Regions from separate parts of the Pseudoalteromonas sp. Of11M-6 genome, predicted to be linked through region 1. Evidence: predicted binding sites of a transcription regulator. Region 1 holds the regulator's gene; the other holds the start of a gene.
What was found. The regulator FliA, encoded in region 1, starts transcription of late flagellar genes. The targets are predictions, from matches to a motif close to CTAAAGNTNNNNNNNNNNNNGCCGATA.
Positions count from the first base shown of each region.

Region 2: a site for FliA is predicted at 2,530-2,556, ahead of MHN32_RS16005 (DUF5610 domain-containing protein). Genes of this name have one in related genera too.

Region 1 covers NZ_JAKRFW010000004.1:90,841-98,639, forward strand. Annotated here, with positions in the region: gene fliR (flagellar biosynthetic protein FliR) at 1-410, shown strand, start outside; gene flhB (flagellar biosynthesis protein FlhB) at 420-1,550, shown strand; gene flhA (flagellar biosynthesis protein FlhA) at 1,634-3,736, shown strand; gene flhF (flagellar biosynthesis protein FlhF) at 3,756-5,231, shown strand; gene MHN32_RS03635 (MinD/ParA family protein) at 5,224-6,084, shown strand; gene MHN32_RS03640 (RNA polymerase sigma factor FliA) at 6,087-6,821, shown strand; gene cheY (chemotaxis response regulator CheY) at 6,864-7,247, shown strand; gene MHN32_RS03650 (protein phosphatase CheZ) at 7,268-7,799, shown strand, end outside.
Region 2 covers NZ_JAKRFW010000035.1:426-8,224, forward strand. Annotated here, with positions in the region: gene MHN32_RS15995 (RNA-binding protein) at 66-533, shown strand; gene murI (glutamate racemase) at 534-1,310, opposite strand; gene MHN32_RS16005 (DUF5610 domain-containing protein) at 1,374-2,501, opposite strand; gene trmA (tRNA (uridine(54)-C5)-methyltransferase TrmA) at 2,666-3,760, shown strand; gene MHN32_RS16015 (DUF523 domain-containing protein) at 3,771-4,229, opposite strand; gene MHN32_RS16020 (thiol:disulfide interchange protein DsbA/DsbL) at 4,278-4,907, opposite strand; gene MHN32_RS16025 (thiol:disulfide interchange protein DsbA/DsbL) at 4,926-5,549, opposite strand; gene MHN32_RS16030 (serine/threonine protein kinase) at 5,566-6,540, opposite strand; gene ccoG (cytochrome c oxidase accessory protein CcoG) at 6,590-7,799, opposite strand, start outside.

The sequences.
Region 1 (7,799 bases):
CTGTCGGTCAGTTCTATTTAATATTAGCGACATTACTGTTTTTTGTTTATAACGGCCATCTGATGATGATCCAAATGGTTGTGTATAGTTTTGAAAGCTTTCCCATTGCAGGTAATTGGTGGGCGGTAGATAATTTCTGGAGAATCGTTAATTGGGGGGGCTGGATGTTTTCTACGGCACTGGCTCTTGCGTTAGCTCCGTTAACGGCAATGTTGGTTATCAATATCTCGTTTGGGATCATGACCAGAGCTGCACCTCAGATGAATATTTTCTCTGTGGGGTTTGCTTTTACCTTAGTTGCAGGGCTTACCATTATTTGGGCGACATTGGGTAATTTTTTAGCACAATTTGAATTTCAATGGCTCAAAATGACAGAGCTGATGTGCGATCTAATTGGTTGCACGGTATAGGAGTTTGAAATGGCAGAAGATTCCGGTCAAGAACGCACCGAAGAACCCACCTCCAAGAAAATAGACGATGCTAGGAAGAAGGGCCAAATAGCCCGTTCAAAAGAACTCGGCACGACGTTTGTGTTATTGTTTTCTGCAATAGCGCTACTTTTGTATGGGCCTGGAATTGGGAAGGCGCTCTACAATGTTATGGGGCGAATGTTGTCGCTCAATCGCAATGAAACCTACGATACAACCAAAATGTTTGCTGTGTGGGGAGATATTGCTGCTGAACTGCTATTTCCAATGGCCATGTTTGTTTTTATTATCGCAATTGCTGGAATAGTGGGGAATACGTTACTCGGGGGCTTTAACTTTTCTTGGCAGGCAGCCGCTCCAAAAGCAAGTAAAATGTCCCCAATGAAGGGATTGAAGCGAATGTTAGGCCCGCAAGCGGCCATAGAGTTATTAAAGTCAGTTCTTAAGTTTGTATTAGTAGCCGGCTTTGCAATCTTGCTTATCAATATGTATTTTAACGAAATATTACACTTGAGTATTGAGCAAATCCCATCGAGTATAGAGCATGCGTTAGAAATCATTTCGTGGATGTTCTTAGCACTTAGTTGCACTATGATCATTATTTCAGCGATTGATGCCCCTTATCAAAGTTATAATCACCATAAGCAGCTAAAAATGACGTTGCAAGAAGTCAAGGATGAATACAAAAACTCAGAAGGTGACCCTCAGATAAAAGCGCGGATCCGTCGAACACAAAGAGAAATGTCGCAACGACGTATGATGCAAGATGTACCAGATGCAGATGTTGTTGTGACCAACCCTACTCACTATTCGGTTGCGCTTAAATACGACACTGAACGAGCAGGGGCGCCTGTTGTTATCGCAAAAGGGGTTGATGAACTTGCAATGCAAATTAGAAAAATAGCCAAAGGAAATGAAGTGCCGATTGTGGAGTCACCCGTATTGACTCGTTCACTTTATCACACGACCGAAGTCGGTGATCAAATCCCTGAACAATTGTTTACCGCGGTTGCACAGGTACTTGCCTATGTATTTCAGCTAAATCGTTTTCAAAAGGGCAAAGGGAAAAGACCCGTTGCACTTACTCGAGATTTACCAATCCCAGACGACTTGAAGCACTAAAATTGCTCTTATAAAAATAAGCTATTAATTGGAACGCATATTGCATTTGTTGCTATGTGTCAATTTTTTGCTTGTGTTAAGTTATGGAATTTAAAGCGGTTTTACAACAACTCAATCGAGATAAAAAAGAATATGCTAAAGGTGTGGGTACTCCATTGTTGGTGCTTGCAGCACTTGGCATGGTTATTCTGCCGCTACCTCCTTTTTTGCTTGATATTCTATTTTCCTTCAACATTGCGTTGGCACTTGTGGTGCTATTGGTGACTGTTTATACCTTGAAGCCACTCGAATTTGGTATGTTTCCGGCGGTACTACTGATCGCGACTATCATGCGATTGGCATTAAACGTAGCGAGTACTCGAGTCGTATTACTTGAAGGTCATAATGGTGGTGATGCGGCAGGTAAGGTGATCGAAGCCTTTGGTAGCGTTGTTATTGGTGGTAACTACGCCGTCGGTTTAGTTGTATTCCTTATCCTTATTATTATTAACTTTGTTGTAATTACCAAAGGTGCAGGTCGTATTTCTGAGGTGTCTGCGCGTTTCACCCTCGATGCTATGCCGGGTAAGCAAATGGCCATTGATGCGGATTTAAATGCCGGTTTTATCTCTGCAGATGACGCCCGGGCTCGCCGTGAAGAAGTGACTCGAGAAGCCGATTTTTACGGTTCAATGGACGGTGCAAGTAAATTCGTTAAAGGTGATGCTATCGCAGGTATCGTGATCCTTGCTATTAATATAATAGGTGGCCTTTTCGTTGGGATGATCCAGCATGATTTAAGCTTTGGTCACGCGATGGAAGTTTATACCATGCTGACGATTGGTGACGGTCTGGTCGCGCAAATTCCTTCTCTTTTACTCTCAATTGGTACTGCAATTGTCGTAACGCGTCAAAATGAATCGCACAACATGGGCGATCAGTTTAAAAACCAACTGGGTAATGAAAAATCGCTGGCTATTGCTTCAGGTATTTTGATCACCATGGGACTCGTTCCTGGCATGCCACATGTTGCCTTCTTAGGGTTAGGTGTATTACTTGGCTATATAGCCTATTACACAAGTCAGCAAAAGAAAAAGGCGGAGATCGAAAAGGCGGAACAAGCTGCCAAAGGACCTGCTGCCAAAGGAGGCCATCAACAAGATCAAAAAGAGCTTGGTTGGGATGATGTACAACCTGTTGATGTGATTGGTTTAGAGGTAGGTTATCGCCTAATCCCTCTAGTTGACCAAGCCCAAGGCGGGGAGCTTCTCAGTCGTATTAAAGGGGTGCGTAAAAAGCTATCTCAGGAACTGGGCTTTTTAGTACCGCCGGTACATATTCGCGATAACCTAGAATTAGATCCAAATGCATACAATATTACTTTAATGGGAGTTGGCTCAGGAACCGGTGAGTTGAAGCATGGCGATGAGCTCGCAATTAACCCAGGGCAGGTGTTTGGGCCGATTAAAGGCATAGAGACTAAAGATCCTGCATTTGGCTTAGATGCAGTATGGATTAAACCAGATCAAAAAGATGAAGCGCATTCACTTGGCTATACAGTAGTAGATGCTGCAACTGTGGTGGCAACACACATTAGTCAATTATTGACGAATAATGCGTCACTATTGCTTGGTCATGAAGAAGTTCAGAATCTATTAGACATGCTTGCGAAAAGTCACCCTAGATTAGTTGAAGGCTTAGTGCCTGATATTTTACCACTCACTACCGTAGTAAAAGTACTACAAAATCTGCTTAATGAAGGCGTTGCAATTCGAGATATGCGCTCGATTGTACAAACCTTAGTTGAGTACGGACCACGTAGCCAAGACCCTGATGTATTAACGGCTGCGGTAAGAATTTCATTACGCAGATTGATTGTTCAAGATGCCGTTGGAAGCGAAGAAGAGATTCCTGTCATAACATTGGCGCCTGAGTTGGAACAGATGTTGCATCAGTCACTTCAGAACGCAGGTGATGAGGGGGCAGGTATTGAACCTGGCTTGGCTGAGAGGCTTCAAGAATCATTAAGAGAAGCACATCACAACCAAGAAATGCTAGGGGAGCCGTCCATCTTATTAACCTCAGGTATGTTAAGAAGTGTACTGTCTCGATTTGTTAAACATACAATTCCAGGTCTTCGAGTGATGTCATATCAAGAAGTGCCGGAAGAAAGACAAATTAAGATAGTGAGCTCGGTTGGACAATAGAGGATAAAGGGGCTGTAACATGAAAATTAAACGTTTCTTCGCAAAAGATATGCGTACGGCTTTAAATGAAGTAAAAGAAGAGCTTGGTGCAGATGCTGTCATCATGTCTAACAAAAAGTTAGCAGATGGTGTTGAAATCGTCGCAGCAGTTGATAATGACCGTGCTGCTGCACCTGTTAAGCAAGCTCCAGCTGCCCGTGCGACTGCCTCAAACGAGGCTCCGACCCGCTTTGTCCGTCCAGAGCCTCGCCAAGCACAGCCAGCAAAACAAGCGCAAGTTGCCGATAGCTTAGCGGCATTGCTAGAGCGTCAAGCGCCGCGTCCTCGCTCACCAGAACTTGCTTCTATGTTCTCCCAGTCGGGGATTGATACAGAGCAAATGTTAAGCAGCCAACGTAAAACACAAACTGCTGCGCCGGCGCACCAAGCGAAGCCACAGCAAGCTCGTCGCCAATCTTTTGACTTTGATGATGATGGATTTGAGCAACCACAGCAGTGGATCGAGTCTGATGAATTAGACAACGGTTTTGGTGATGATTTACCTGAGTTAAATGCCAAGCCTGACGAAATGAGTGCGATGCGTGAAGAGATGAACGCTATTCGTCAATTACTTGAACATCAAGTGTCTGGACTTATGAAGCAAGAAATGGCACGTCGCGATCCAACCCGCGCTTGTCTAGTCGACCGCCTTGAAGGAATGGGTATAGATAAAGATGTCGCTGAGCAAATGGCATGTTTTATCCCTGATGATGTGTCTCGTAAAGAAGCTTGGGACGCGCTGTTGAATATGGTAATTAACCAAATGCACACCACCAACAATGATATTCTTCGTCAAGGTGGCGTATTTGCAATGGTTGGTCCAACTGGTGTTGGCAAAACCACAACGGTTGCAAAATTAGCGGCATTAGGCGCACAAAAATACGGTGCAGATAAAGTGGCGCTAATAACCACCGATACCTATAGAATTGGCGCTTACGAGCAACTAGCTACCTATGGTAGAATCATCGGTTGTCCGGTTAAACAAGTTAAAGATGCAAATGAACTTGCAGAAGTGCTTTATCATTTACGCAATAAGCGTCTAGTATTAATAGATACGGCGGGAATGAGTCAAAGAGATTTGCGCTTAACTGAACAGTTAAATACACTTATGCGTAGCGCGAGAGTAGATATTCGTAGCTATTTAGTGTTGAGTGCGACAGCACAGATGAATGTGTTACAAGAAACAGTAAGACACTTCAAAAAAGTAAATTTAAGTGGCTGTATTTTCACAAAACTTGATGAAAGTCTAAGTTTAGGTGAGATAATTAGCATAGCGATTCAAAATCGCTTGCCAATAGGGTATCTTACCAACGGTCAGCGAGTGCCAGAAGACATTCGCGTAGCAAATGCTCAAAAGCTAGTAAAAAAGGCTGAGCAATTGTATTTAAAAAGAATAAAAGCACAGCACTCTCGACGTGTACCTGTAGCGTCAGAGTCAGTAGGAATGTATGATTAACACAGTTTTAGATCAAGCAAGTGGCCTGCGTAGAATGAGTCAAAATAGCAACCAGGGTGTAAAAGTAATAGCCGTGACCGGTGGTAAAGGTGGGGTGGGTAAAACCAATGTCTCGCTCAATACTGCCATCGCTATGGGCCAACAAGGACAGCGAGTTCTCGTTTTAGATGCGGACTTGGGCTTGGCAAACTGTGATGTGATGTTAGGGCTCCGAGTAGAAAAGAACCTTTCACATGTGTTGTCGGGTGAATGTGAACTAGATGAGATTCTCGTAGAAGGTCCCGCTGGTATCAAAATTGTGCCAGCTACTTCGGGTTCTCAAAGCATGGTGGAGTTGACTCCCGCAGAGCATGCTGGACTTATTCGCGCATTTAGCGAGCTTAACACTCAATTTGATGTTTTAATTGTTGATACCGCAGCTGGTATCTCAGATATGGTTCTGAGCTTCTCTCGAGCTGCACAAGATGTGATGGTTGTTGTGTGTGATGAACCGACTTCTATTACGGATGCTTATGCGTTGATCAAAGTTTTAAGCAGAGAGCATGGCGTTTATCGTTTTAAAATAGTTGCCAATATGGTCCGCAGTATGCGTGAAGGGCAAGAATTATTTGCTAAACTTTCAAAAGTTACAGACCGTTTTCTTGATGTAGCATTGGAATTAGTGGCTACAGTACCATTTGACGAAAACATGCGTAAGTCCTCTCGTAGACAAAGAGCAATCGTGGATTTATTTCCGAGCTCTCCAGCAGCAGTTGCAATTAAAGGACTTGCTGCCAAGGCAGTTAAATGGCCAATTCCTCATCAACCTTCCGGTCATCTAGAATTTTTCATTGAACAACTTGTAAACGGGTGATTATGGCTTCTCCGGTCAACAGAGCTGCGGGATATCAAACTTCTGACCATATCCATAAAGTGGTCGAGAGGCATGCTCCACTTGTCAAAAAAGTGGCATGTCACCTGATCGCTCGGCTTCCGGCAAGTGTGCAGCTCGACGATCTAATTCAATCAGGTATGATTGGATTGATTGAAGCATCTAAAAATTTCGATGCTACTAAAGGTGCTAGTTTCGAGACCTTTGCGGGGATACGCATCCGAGGTGCAATGCTAGATGAAATCCGTCGCGGAGATTGGGCCCCTCGGTCCGTACATAAAAACAGCAGAATGGTAGCCGAAGCTATATCTGAGCTCGAATCTCTCCTTGGCCGCGAACCAAAAGACACTGAAATCGCTGAAAAACTTGATATATCTTTAGATGAGTACCATCATATTTTACATGATGTAAATGCAAGTAAAGTCATCGGCATTGAGGATCTAGGGGTTGATGAAGATGTGATAACCCCAGCAAACAGCGATTTTGCGCTAGACAAACCGTTTAATAACGTTAAAAATGAACGTTTTAACGAGTCTTTAGTAAATGCTATCAAAGCACTACCCGAAAGGGATGCTCTGGTGTTGTCACTTTACTATAACGACGAAATGAATTTAAAAGAGATTGGTGCCATCCTTGATGTCAGTGAATCTCGAGTAAGCCAAATTCACGGTCAGGCAATGATAAAGCTCAAAGCTAAAATCAATGACTGGATAAATTAGAGTACATAAAATAGTTGGGTTCGAACCTCACTGGAGGAAGTTTTGGATAAGAACATGAAGATTCTCGTGGTTGATGATTTCTCTACTATGAGAAGAATAATCAAAAACCTATTAAGAGATTTAGGCTTTACCAATGTTCAAGAAGCTGATGATGGTAGTACAGCACTTCCGATGCTACAAAATCAGGAGTTTGACTTTGTAGTAACTGATTGGAACATGCCGGGCATGCAAGGTATTGATCTGCTTCGTGCAATACGCGCAGATGAAAAGCTTAAGCACATTCCAGTGTTGATGGTTACCGCAGAGGCGAAAAAAGAACAAATTGTTGCAGCAGCGCAAGCTGGGGTGAACGGATATATTGTTAAACCGTTTACTGCAGGTACGCTCAAGACTAAGCTTGAAAAAGTATTTGAGCGACTAGGCTAAACAGCAAGGGGATATGGCCTATGTCTGTAAATGCTGCGCCGCAAATTACACTTGAACAAGCCAAGCAACTTGTTGAGCTACTAGAGCAAGGTGAACAAGAAAAAGCTGACCAGCTGATTTTAGAAGCTGCTAACAAAGAGCAATCGGAGTTATTTGCAGAAGTTGGAAAGCTAACTCGCCAATTACACGAGTCCTTGAAGAACTTTGAGCTGGATACTCGACTCTCAGATCTCACGACAGAGGCTATACCTGACGCCAAGCAGCGTCTTAATTATGTTATGGAAATGACAGAAAGCGCTGCTAATAAAACGATGGACGCGGTCGAAGAAAGCTTACCTCTTGCGCAGAATCTTGCGGATGAGTTAGCACAAATAAAGCCTACTTGGGATCGGTTGATGAGCAGAGATATTCAACTCGGTGAGTTTAAATCTCTGTGTCATGATCTCGACAGCTTTATGCAGACTTCAAAGACACGTACAGACGAATTACAAGGCTTAATGACTAATGTGCTGATGGCGCAAGACTATCAGGATTTGACTGGGCAGGTCATCC
Region 2 (7,799 bases), on a different contig from region 1:
CTCGTTAAGATAGCTAACTCACTTGTTAAATTAATGTTTAACCTTCTTTCAATTGGTATATTTATATGAAGTCTTTTGATCATAAAGCAATTTTGATCACTTTGGTTATTGCAGTAGCGAGCTTTTTCATTGTTGATCTTGCATTAAGCTCTACTCAGCTCGACGCTGCTCTTATGCTTGCCGCAGGTATTATCATCGGTGGCGTAATAAGCCAGTTTTTAAAAAGTGATACACAACAAGAAAAACAATCAAACTTATCAACCACTACATTATATGTAGGTAATCTACCATATCGAGCCAACGAACATGTTGTCCGCGAGCTTTTCGAAGAGCAAGGGCAAGTATTTTCAGTTCGCCTACTTAAGGATAAAAACACAGGCAAACGACGTGGTTTTGGTTTTGTTGAGATGTCTAAGCAAGATGCAGAAAAGGCGATTACTCAACTCAATGAACGTGAATTTCAACAACGTACATTAAAAGTAAGAGAAGCAAAGCAAAAGCCTGAAGGTGAGATGGATCACTCACCCGCTTAATTAATCTTTATTTAAATTAATAATAGAGATTACTTCTTTACTACCCATTACTGGTGCCGTTGCATAGAAACGCACTTCCGATGCACTCGGCACCTTTTCTCCTACTACTATTTGACTTCCCAACAATGACACTGCGCGATTGGCTATTGCTTTGCCAGAATCAACCAGCTCCACATGCTTCTGTAAGCAATTCTTGATATCGTGAGCTATCAACGGAAAATGTGTACATCCCAACACTAGCCTATCAACAGTGGCTGGAATGTTAAGCCGAGCTATTTCCGCGCAAAGTGCCTCTTTATCCAACTCGTTATGCCAATAAAAGTGCTCAGCGATCCTTACAAGCTCCGTTGAATGCAAAGTTTCAACTTTACAACCTGAGGTAAAATCCATGATGAGCTTATGTGTATAAGCATTATTTGACGTTGCCGGTGTTGCCAATAGTGCGATGTGCTTGGTCTTTGAACTAGACGCAGCAGGCTTAACAGCAGGAACCACACCTATAATTGGAATCTGGGTATGTTTTCTGGCTTCTTCCAACGCGTATGTTGAAGCGGTATTACATGCAATAACGATAAGATCAACATTGCCCAAGTATTGCTGTTGCCAACGAATAAGTCCCTTGATACGTGATTTGATTAGCTCTTGAGGCTGAAGGCCATATGGGAGAAAAGCGTTGTCCATAACATAACTAAATGAAACCCCCTGCAAACATGCCTTTAAGTGCGACAGCACACTGGTGCCACCGATCCCCGAATCGAAAACCAAAATATGCGACAAACTTCATACCTCAAATCAATGAAGTATGAAGTTTGCCATGAGTCCTCGCGAAAATAAACTGGCTTAGCTTGTTTGTTTTTGCTCAACTTGCTCTTTATTTAGTTCATTCAGTTTACTAAAAAAGCTACTAGCATAATCCAAAAATTCATTTAGTCTCGACTGACCTTCATTCATCCAAGCAAGCAGGTTTGGCAACTCATTATCGGCATTGAGTCCCTTAGCTTGCTCTTGCACATCTGCTAACTGCTTATTCAGTGGCATAAATGCCTTCTCTAAGTCTTTCATTGGATTGCCTTGCTGATATTGAGCAATCGCAGCAGATGTTTTACTTTGTCTTAAATCCATCGTGAAATTAGTGATCTGATCTGAGTTTAAGCTAAGCGACTTTGCCAAATCGAAAGCTTCATCGTATTCACCACCGAAAAAAGAATCACTGACATTACGGATATCTTCCATCATATCGTTAATTGCCTGCTGCTCCTCTTCGTTCAGCTCACCATTTACCTTAATTGAGAAACTGACTTCGTGAGAGGACTTAGTGCCATATGCCATGCCATAATCATTACCTTTTTGCGCAACACTCGCAGCGGCTCCCTGAGCATACGCATCGGAGAATGAAATAACGACTTCATCCCCTTCAGCTGTAGTAAATGCATATTCAGCCTGATTAGAAAGGCTCGCAAACTGTGCGGCACTGATCGCTAATGCCTTTGGCGACTTTTCTTCAAACAATTCTTTTTCAAAATCATCTAAACCTTTAAAAATCCCTTCTCGTGATTTTTCAATACCATCTTCGATGTCGGAATTGAAAGCGCCCATGCCTTTTAACTCTTCGCTGGCTTCATCAATACCCTGTAGCACGCCCTTACGTGCCCCATCTAGCATGGATTTCAATTCGTCATCATTTTTGCCGTCGACTTTGGCTTTCTTCACTGCCCCCTGAACAAAATCGAGTACATTTTTGACAATAGATTCAAAATCAAATAGTGGCTTGTCTTTTTTATCTTGTGTCGGCTTCTCAATCCCCAACGCTTCTGCAAGCTTATCATCAAGAATTTTAGCTGCTAGCTTAGATTTATTCCCCGCATAGCTGTCCGAATTAATTTGGATATTTGGTCCTATCCCTTTGCTCTTTCCAGGCTTATGCTGCATCGCTGGATTGAGCAACTGATTTAATTGCCCGATTTTCATGGTATGCCCTCCAATATATTAGTTAGATTATCGGCATATTTGCGCAAAGCTAAAGTATAATGATTAAAAAAACAGCAAACCAGACGCATCAGTGATGCTAGACTGGACAAATTAGCAACGCTCCCTAAAATAGCGCCTCTTAATTCAACATAGATGGTTTTAGCATGGCAGTAATAAAAATTGATGATTCAGCATACGAGCAACAGTTAGCAGATAAAGCTGAGCGTATCACAACACAATTTGCACAGTTTGATGCACCTGCACTTGAAGTGTATGAATCTGCAACTCGCCATTACCGCCAGCGCTGTGAATTTAGAGTATGGCATGAGGGTGAAGATCTGTTTCACATCATGTTTGACCAGCAAACAAAAGAAAAGATCCGTGTTGATAGCTTTGATCCTGGTGCGCCGCTTGTCAATGAAATGATGCAGGTGATGATACATCAGCTGAAAGGCAACGAAATATTGCGTCGTAAACTGTTTCAGATCGACTACCTCACGACACTGAGTGGTGAAGTACTGATCAGCTTGCTTTATCACAAGCAGTTAGATGAAGCGTGGCAAACCGCGATGCAGACATTGAGAGCCGAGTTGCAACAAACCTATAAAGTTGATTTTATCGGTCGTGCTAGAAAACAAAAGGTTGTGTTTGGCAACGACTATGTAACTGAAAAACTAAACGTTAACGGTATAGAATATATTTATCAGCAGGTTGAGAACAGCTTTACGCAACCGAATGCGGAAGTGAATCAGAAAATGCTAGCTTGGGCGCAGTCCATTAGTGAACCGCTAAGCAACGACCTATTAGAGCTTTATTGTGGTAACGGTAACTTTTCAATCGCATTGGCAGGCTCATTCAATAAAGTGCTGGCTACTGAGATCTCTAAATCATCAGTAAAGTCTGCACAATTTAATATTGCAGCAAACAAAGTCGATAACTTAGATATTATTCGCATGTCGAGTGAAGAGTTTACACAAGCCATGAAAGGGCAGAAGTTTTCTCGATTAGATGGTATTGATTTACAGTCCTATGATTGCCAAACGATTCTTGTCGACCCGCCTCGTGCTGGTATGGATGAATTAACCTGTCGCTTAGTCAGCAACTACGACAACATTATTTATATCTCATGTAATCCAGACACATTAGAGCGTGATTTAGCCTTGTTATGTGAAACACATAAAATCGCACGAATGGCAATTTTCGATCAGTTCCCTTATACCCATCATATTGAATCTGGCGTTTACTTAGTGAGAAAGTGATCTCTAACGATTAACGACTGGCTGCCATCGCTGTGATAAGTGCTGGCAGTTGAGTTTCGCTAAAGACTTGAATACCTGATTGCTGTAATAAAGACGCCGTTAGCCCCTGCCCTACTATTTTTTTACCTGTATGACTACCATCGTAAATCAGATTGCTGCCGCAAGACGGACTGGACTCTTTTAACAACGCAAACTTTATATCGTGCTGAAGACAAGCCGCTAGCGCTTTTTTAGCACCGAGTTCAAACGCGGTGGTAAAATCATCCCCTTGTTTACTCAAAACTTTACCATCTGCTATTTCAGCCGATGGGCGAGGTGTTGGTAAACCACCAGATATTTCGGGGCACAGCGGTAAGACCCAATTTTTTTGCCGCCAATACTGCAACGTATTGTCTTGAAGGCTTTGTGAAGAGGCGTCATACCTCACCGGATAACCTAATAAACAGCTAGAAACTAAAACTTTAAACATAAAAAAGCCCCGCAACAATTGCAGGGCTAGTCTAATACAAATTAGATTTTATTTCTTTGCTAAATAATTCACCAAAGCTGCAATTTGCTCAGGCTTAGTCGTACCAGACTCACGAAGCAATAGCTTGTATTTACCGTTTACCACGAACATTGGTACACCTGTTAGCGCGCCTTTATCAGAAAGTGTCTTCTGCATTCGTTGCATTTTTGAAGCTTTAGTACGAACAGAGAAACTGGCATAAAGTTTATCAAACTTCTCTTCTTCAACACCTTGTGCAATAAAGATATCTTTTACATCAGCAAGTTCATTGATTTTTGCGCGCTTGCCATGGATATGATTAAACATGGCTGCAACTATCTTGTCTTTTTGTGGCAGCACTTCAGCAGTTGCAAGTGCTTGTGCCAACACCTGTTGGATCTCAGGCTCTCTTGGACCAACAAAATCTATATGGCTCTTTTTAAACTTAACGCCTTCGTCCAGCTTTGGTTTAACGTCAACGATTAAATTTTCCATTGCGTTACAGGCTGGACAATAAAAAGAAAAATACTCCATTACCTCAGGCTTTTTCGTGCCACGCTCGGCAATAACTTCATAATGCACACCTTCTTCAAATGGCGCAGCCTGAGCAAGAAGAGGAAGCATTAGTGCAACCGCTAAGCCTTTTAATACTTTCAACATACTAACTTTCTCCAGTCCTTATTTTTTTAATAGATATGCGATCAATTCATCAAGCTGCTCTTGGCTCTTGATACCTTTCATTTCGATTCTGTATTTGTCATTTACGATAAAAGTTGGAACGCCTGTAAGCGCACCCGCTTCAGAAAACTTTTCTTGTGCTTTAAGCATGTTATTTTCAGCACTCACAACAGGCATACTCGTTACAGCCTGCTCAAACTTTTCAGCAGAAATCCCATTTAACTCCATTAGTGTTTTCAAATCTTTAATGTCTAACAGTTTGTTTCTTTCAACATGAATAGCATTAAAAATCTTCTCGGCAATCACATCCGCTTTGCCTGCTTGATCAGCAATAATATAGGCATAGCTTAGGTTGCTCTGCGTTTCTGTAGGAACGCCTCGCAGGAAGTTCACATGGCTTTTTTCAAAGTACGCCCCCTCAGGTAAGTTCTTTTCAATCGCTTTTGCAATTGGCTCAAAGCGGAAACAGTGAGGACAGTAAAAAGAGAAAAACTCGGTAACTTTCTCTGATTTACTCTGTTCGGTTGTTAAGGTCGTGTAGTGCTCACCTTCGGTAAAGTCTGAAGCCATTGCTGCAATAGGCAAAAATAGTGCGACTAATGCGATTCTGAATTTCTTTAGCATGTTACTCTCTCTAATTTTAAGGAAATAGGCTCAAACTTGGTTCATCTAATGCGGCAAATTGCTCTTTTAACGCTAGGATCTGTTGTTCCCAGTATTTGTCTGTCGCAAACCAAGAAAAGTTCCGTTCGAATGCAGGATCCTGCCAGCGCTGTGCCAACCAAGCCATATAATTCACCATTCTCATGGCACGTAGCGGCTCAATTAACGCAAGCTCTTTTGAATCAAACGGCATAAATTCTTCGTAACCCATAAGCAGGGTGTCTAACTGTACCAATTGCTCGTTGCGGTCGCCACTTAACATCATCCACAAGTCTTGTATTGCAGGGCCTTGCTGACAATCGTCAAGATCCACCAACATCAATTGATCTCTAGACCACAATAAATTTCCAGCATGACAATCCCCATGAAGCCGAAGTGTTTTAGTAACTTGATACTTTGAGGTTGCTTTGTTAATAACTTGCTCAAGAATAGTAACAAATGGAGTATGTAGATGACTAGGTACTAGCTGGCTTTTTAGCAGTGTTTGTTGCGCATCAACCAAAAAACGCTGGGTATTGAGCTGTGGTCTATGCTCGAATGCTCGCTCAGCCGACAGACAATGCAAGCGCCCTAGATAGCGACCTAAAATTTCTAAGTGGTCTAGATTATCGAGTTCGAACTGGCGTCCACCAACGCTTGGAAACAACGTATAGCGGTAACCTTCATGAAAGTGCAGACTACGCCCAGCAATAATTAAAGGTGCCACAACTGGCACTTCAGCTTCTTTCGCTGCCAGCGCGAACTCATGCTCTTCAAGAATTTGTTCATCCGTCCAACGCGCTGGGCGGTAAAACTTCACTACATAACGCTTGCCGTCCTCAGCACCAAATTGATAAACACGGTTTTCATAGCTATTCAGGGCCAATAACCCCGTTGTAGGATATATCTCAAGTGCCTCAATCGCATCTAAAATAAGATCCGGTGTCAGTGCGTTAAAACTAAAATCGTTCATAATGTTTATAAAAAAGCGAGGTTTTATACCTCGCTTTTACCTTACTCTATTATCTTCCTTTGAAGAAATTGGTCGGCTGCGCCAGCCGCTCTTCTGGATCTTCTTGGTTAATAAGCACAAACTCAAATTCGGTTACTGGCTTTTTCAAATCATATGGATCAATCACAACAGAGAGTGGCACATCTAATGTCGTGCCTGCAGCTAAGTGCACCTCATGCTTACCGATCACCTGATAATTACTTAGACCCGTTATTGCAATAGAAAATTTCTGCTCAACTTGCGCTTTGTTTATCACTTTCAAGGTATAGGTATTTTCTACCAATCCCTCAATATTGACACGATATAGTTGATTTCTATCCCGAATAATATCAAGATCCATCGGCTTACGCATCGCAATATTCGCAACTAATGCACCAGTGATAACGACCAGGATCATTAAATAACCGATTAATTTACCACGTACTGGTTTGGTCTTTTCGCTAGATGATTCTAAATTGCGCTCTGTAGTGTAAGCAATTAATCCGCGCGGGTAGTTCATCTTATCCATAACACCATCACAGGCATCAATACACGCACCACAGTTGATGCATTCATATTGCAAACCATTACGAATATCGATACCGGTAGGACACACCTGAACACACAGGTTACAATCAATACAATCTCCTAGACCTAGCTCTTTTGGATCTTGCTTGCGTCCTCGAGGACCGCGACTTTCACCTCGTTCGCTATCATAAGCGACGGTAAACGTATCCTTATCAAACATGGCTGATTGGAAGCGAGAGTAAGGACAGATGTGTAAACACATAATTTCCCTCATCCAACCGGCATTACCATAAGTACAAATGGTAAACACGATGATGCTAATGACGGAATAAAAACCTGCTGAAAAAGTAAGTAAATCAGGGAGCAATGAGCGGATCGGGGTAAAGTAACCAACAAAAGTGATTGCGGTATACAGTGAAAAGAGTATCCAGCTACCGTGTTTTGCCGTTTTTCGCCAAAACTTGTCAAAATCCATCGGTCTCTGATCTAGTTTTTTCCGTTGGTTTGCTGTTCCTTCAAATTTTTCTTCAAACCAAATAAAAATAAACGTCCAAACGGTTTGCGGACAGGTGTAGCCGCACCATACCCGGCCATAGAAGGTGGTCACCAAGAACAGAGCAAATGCCGCTATCATCAGAATAAAAGCAAAGATAGTCAGATCTTGTGGCCATAGTGTCATGCCAAAAATATTAAACTTCTGCTCAAAAATATCG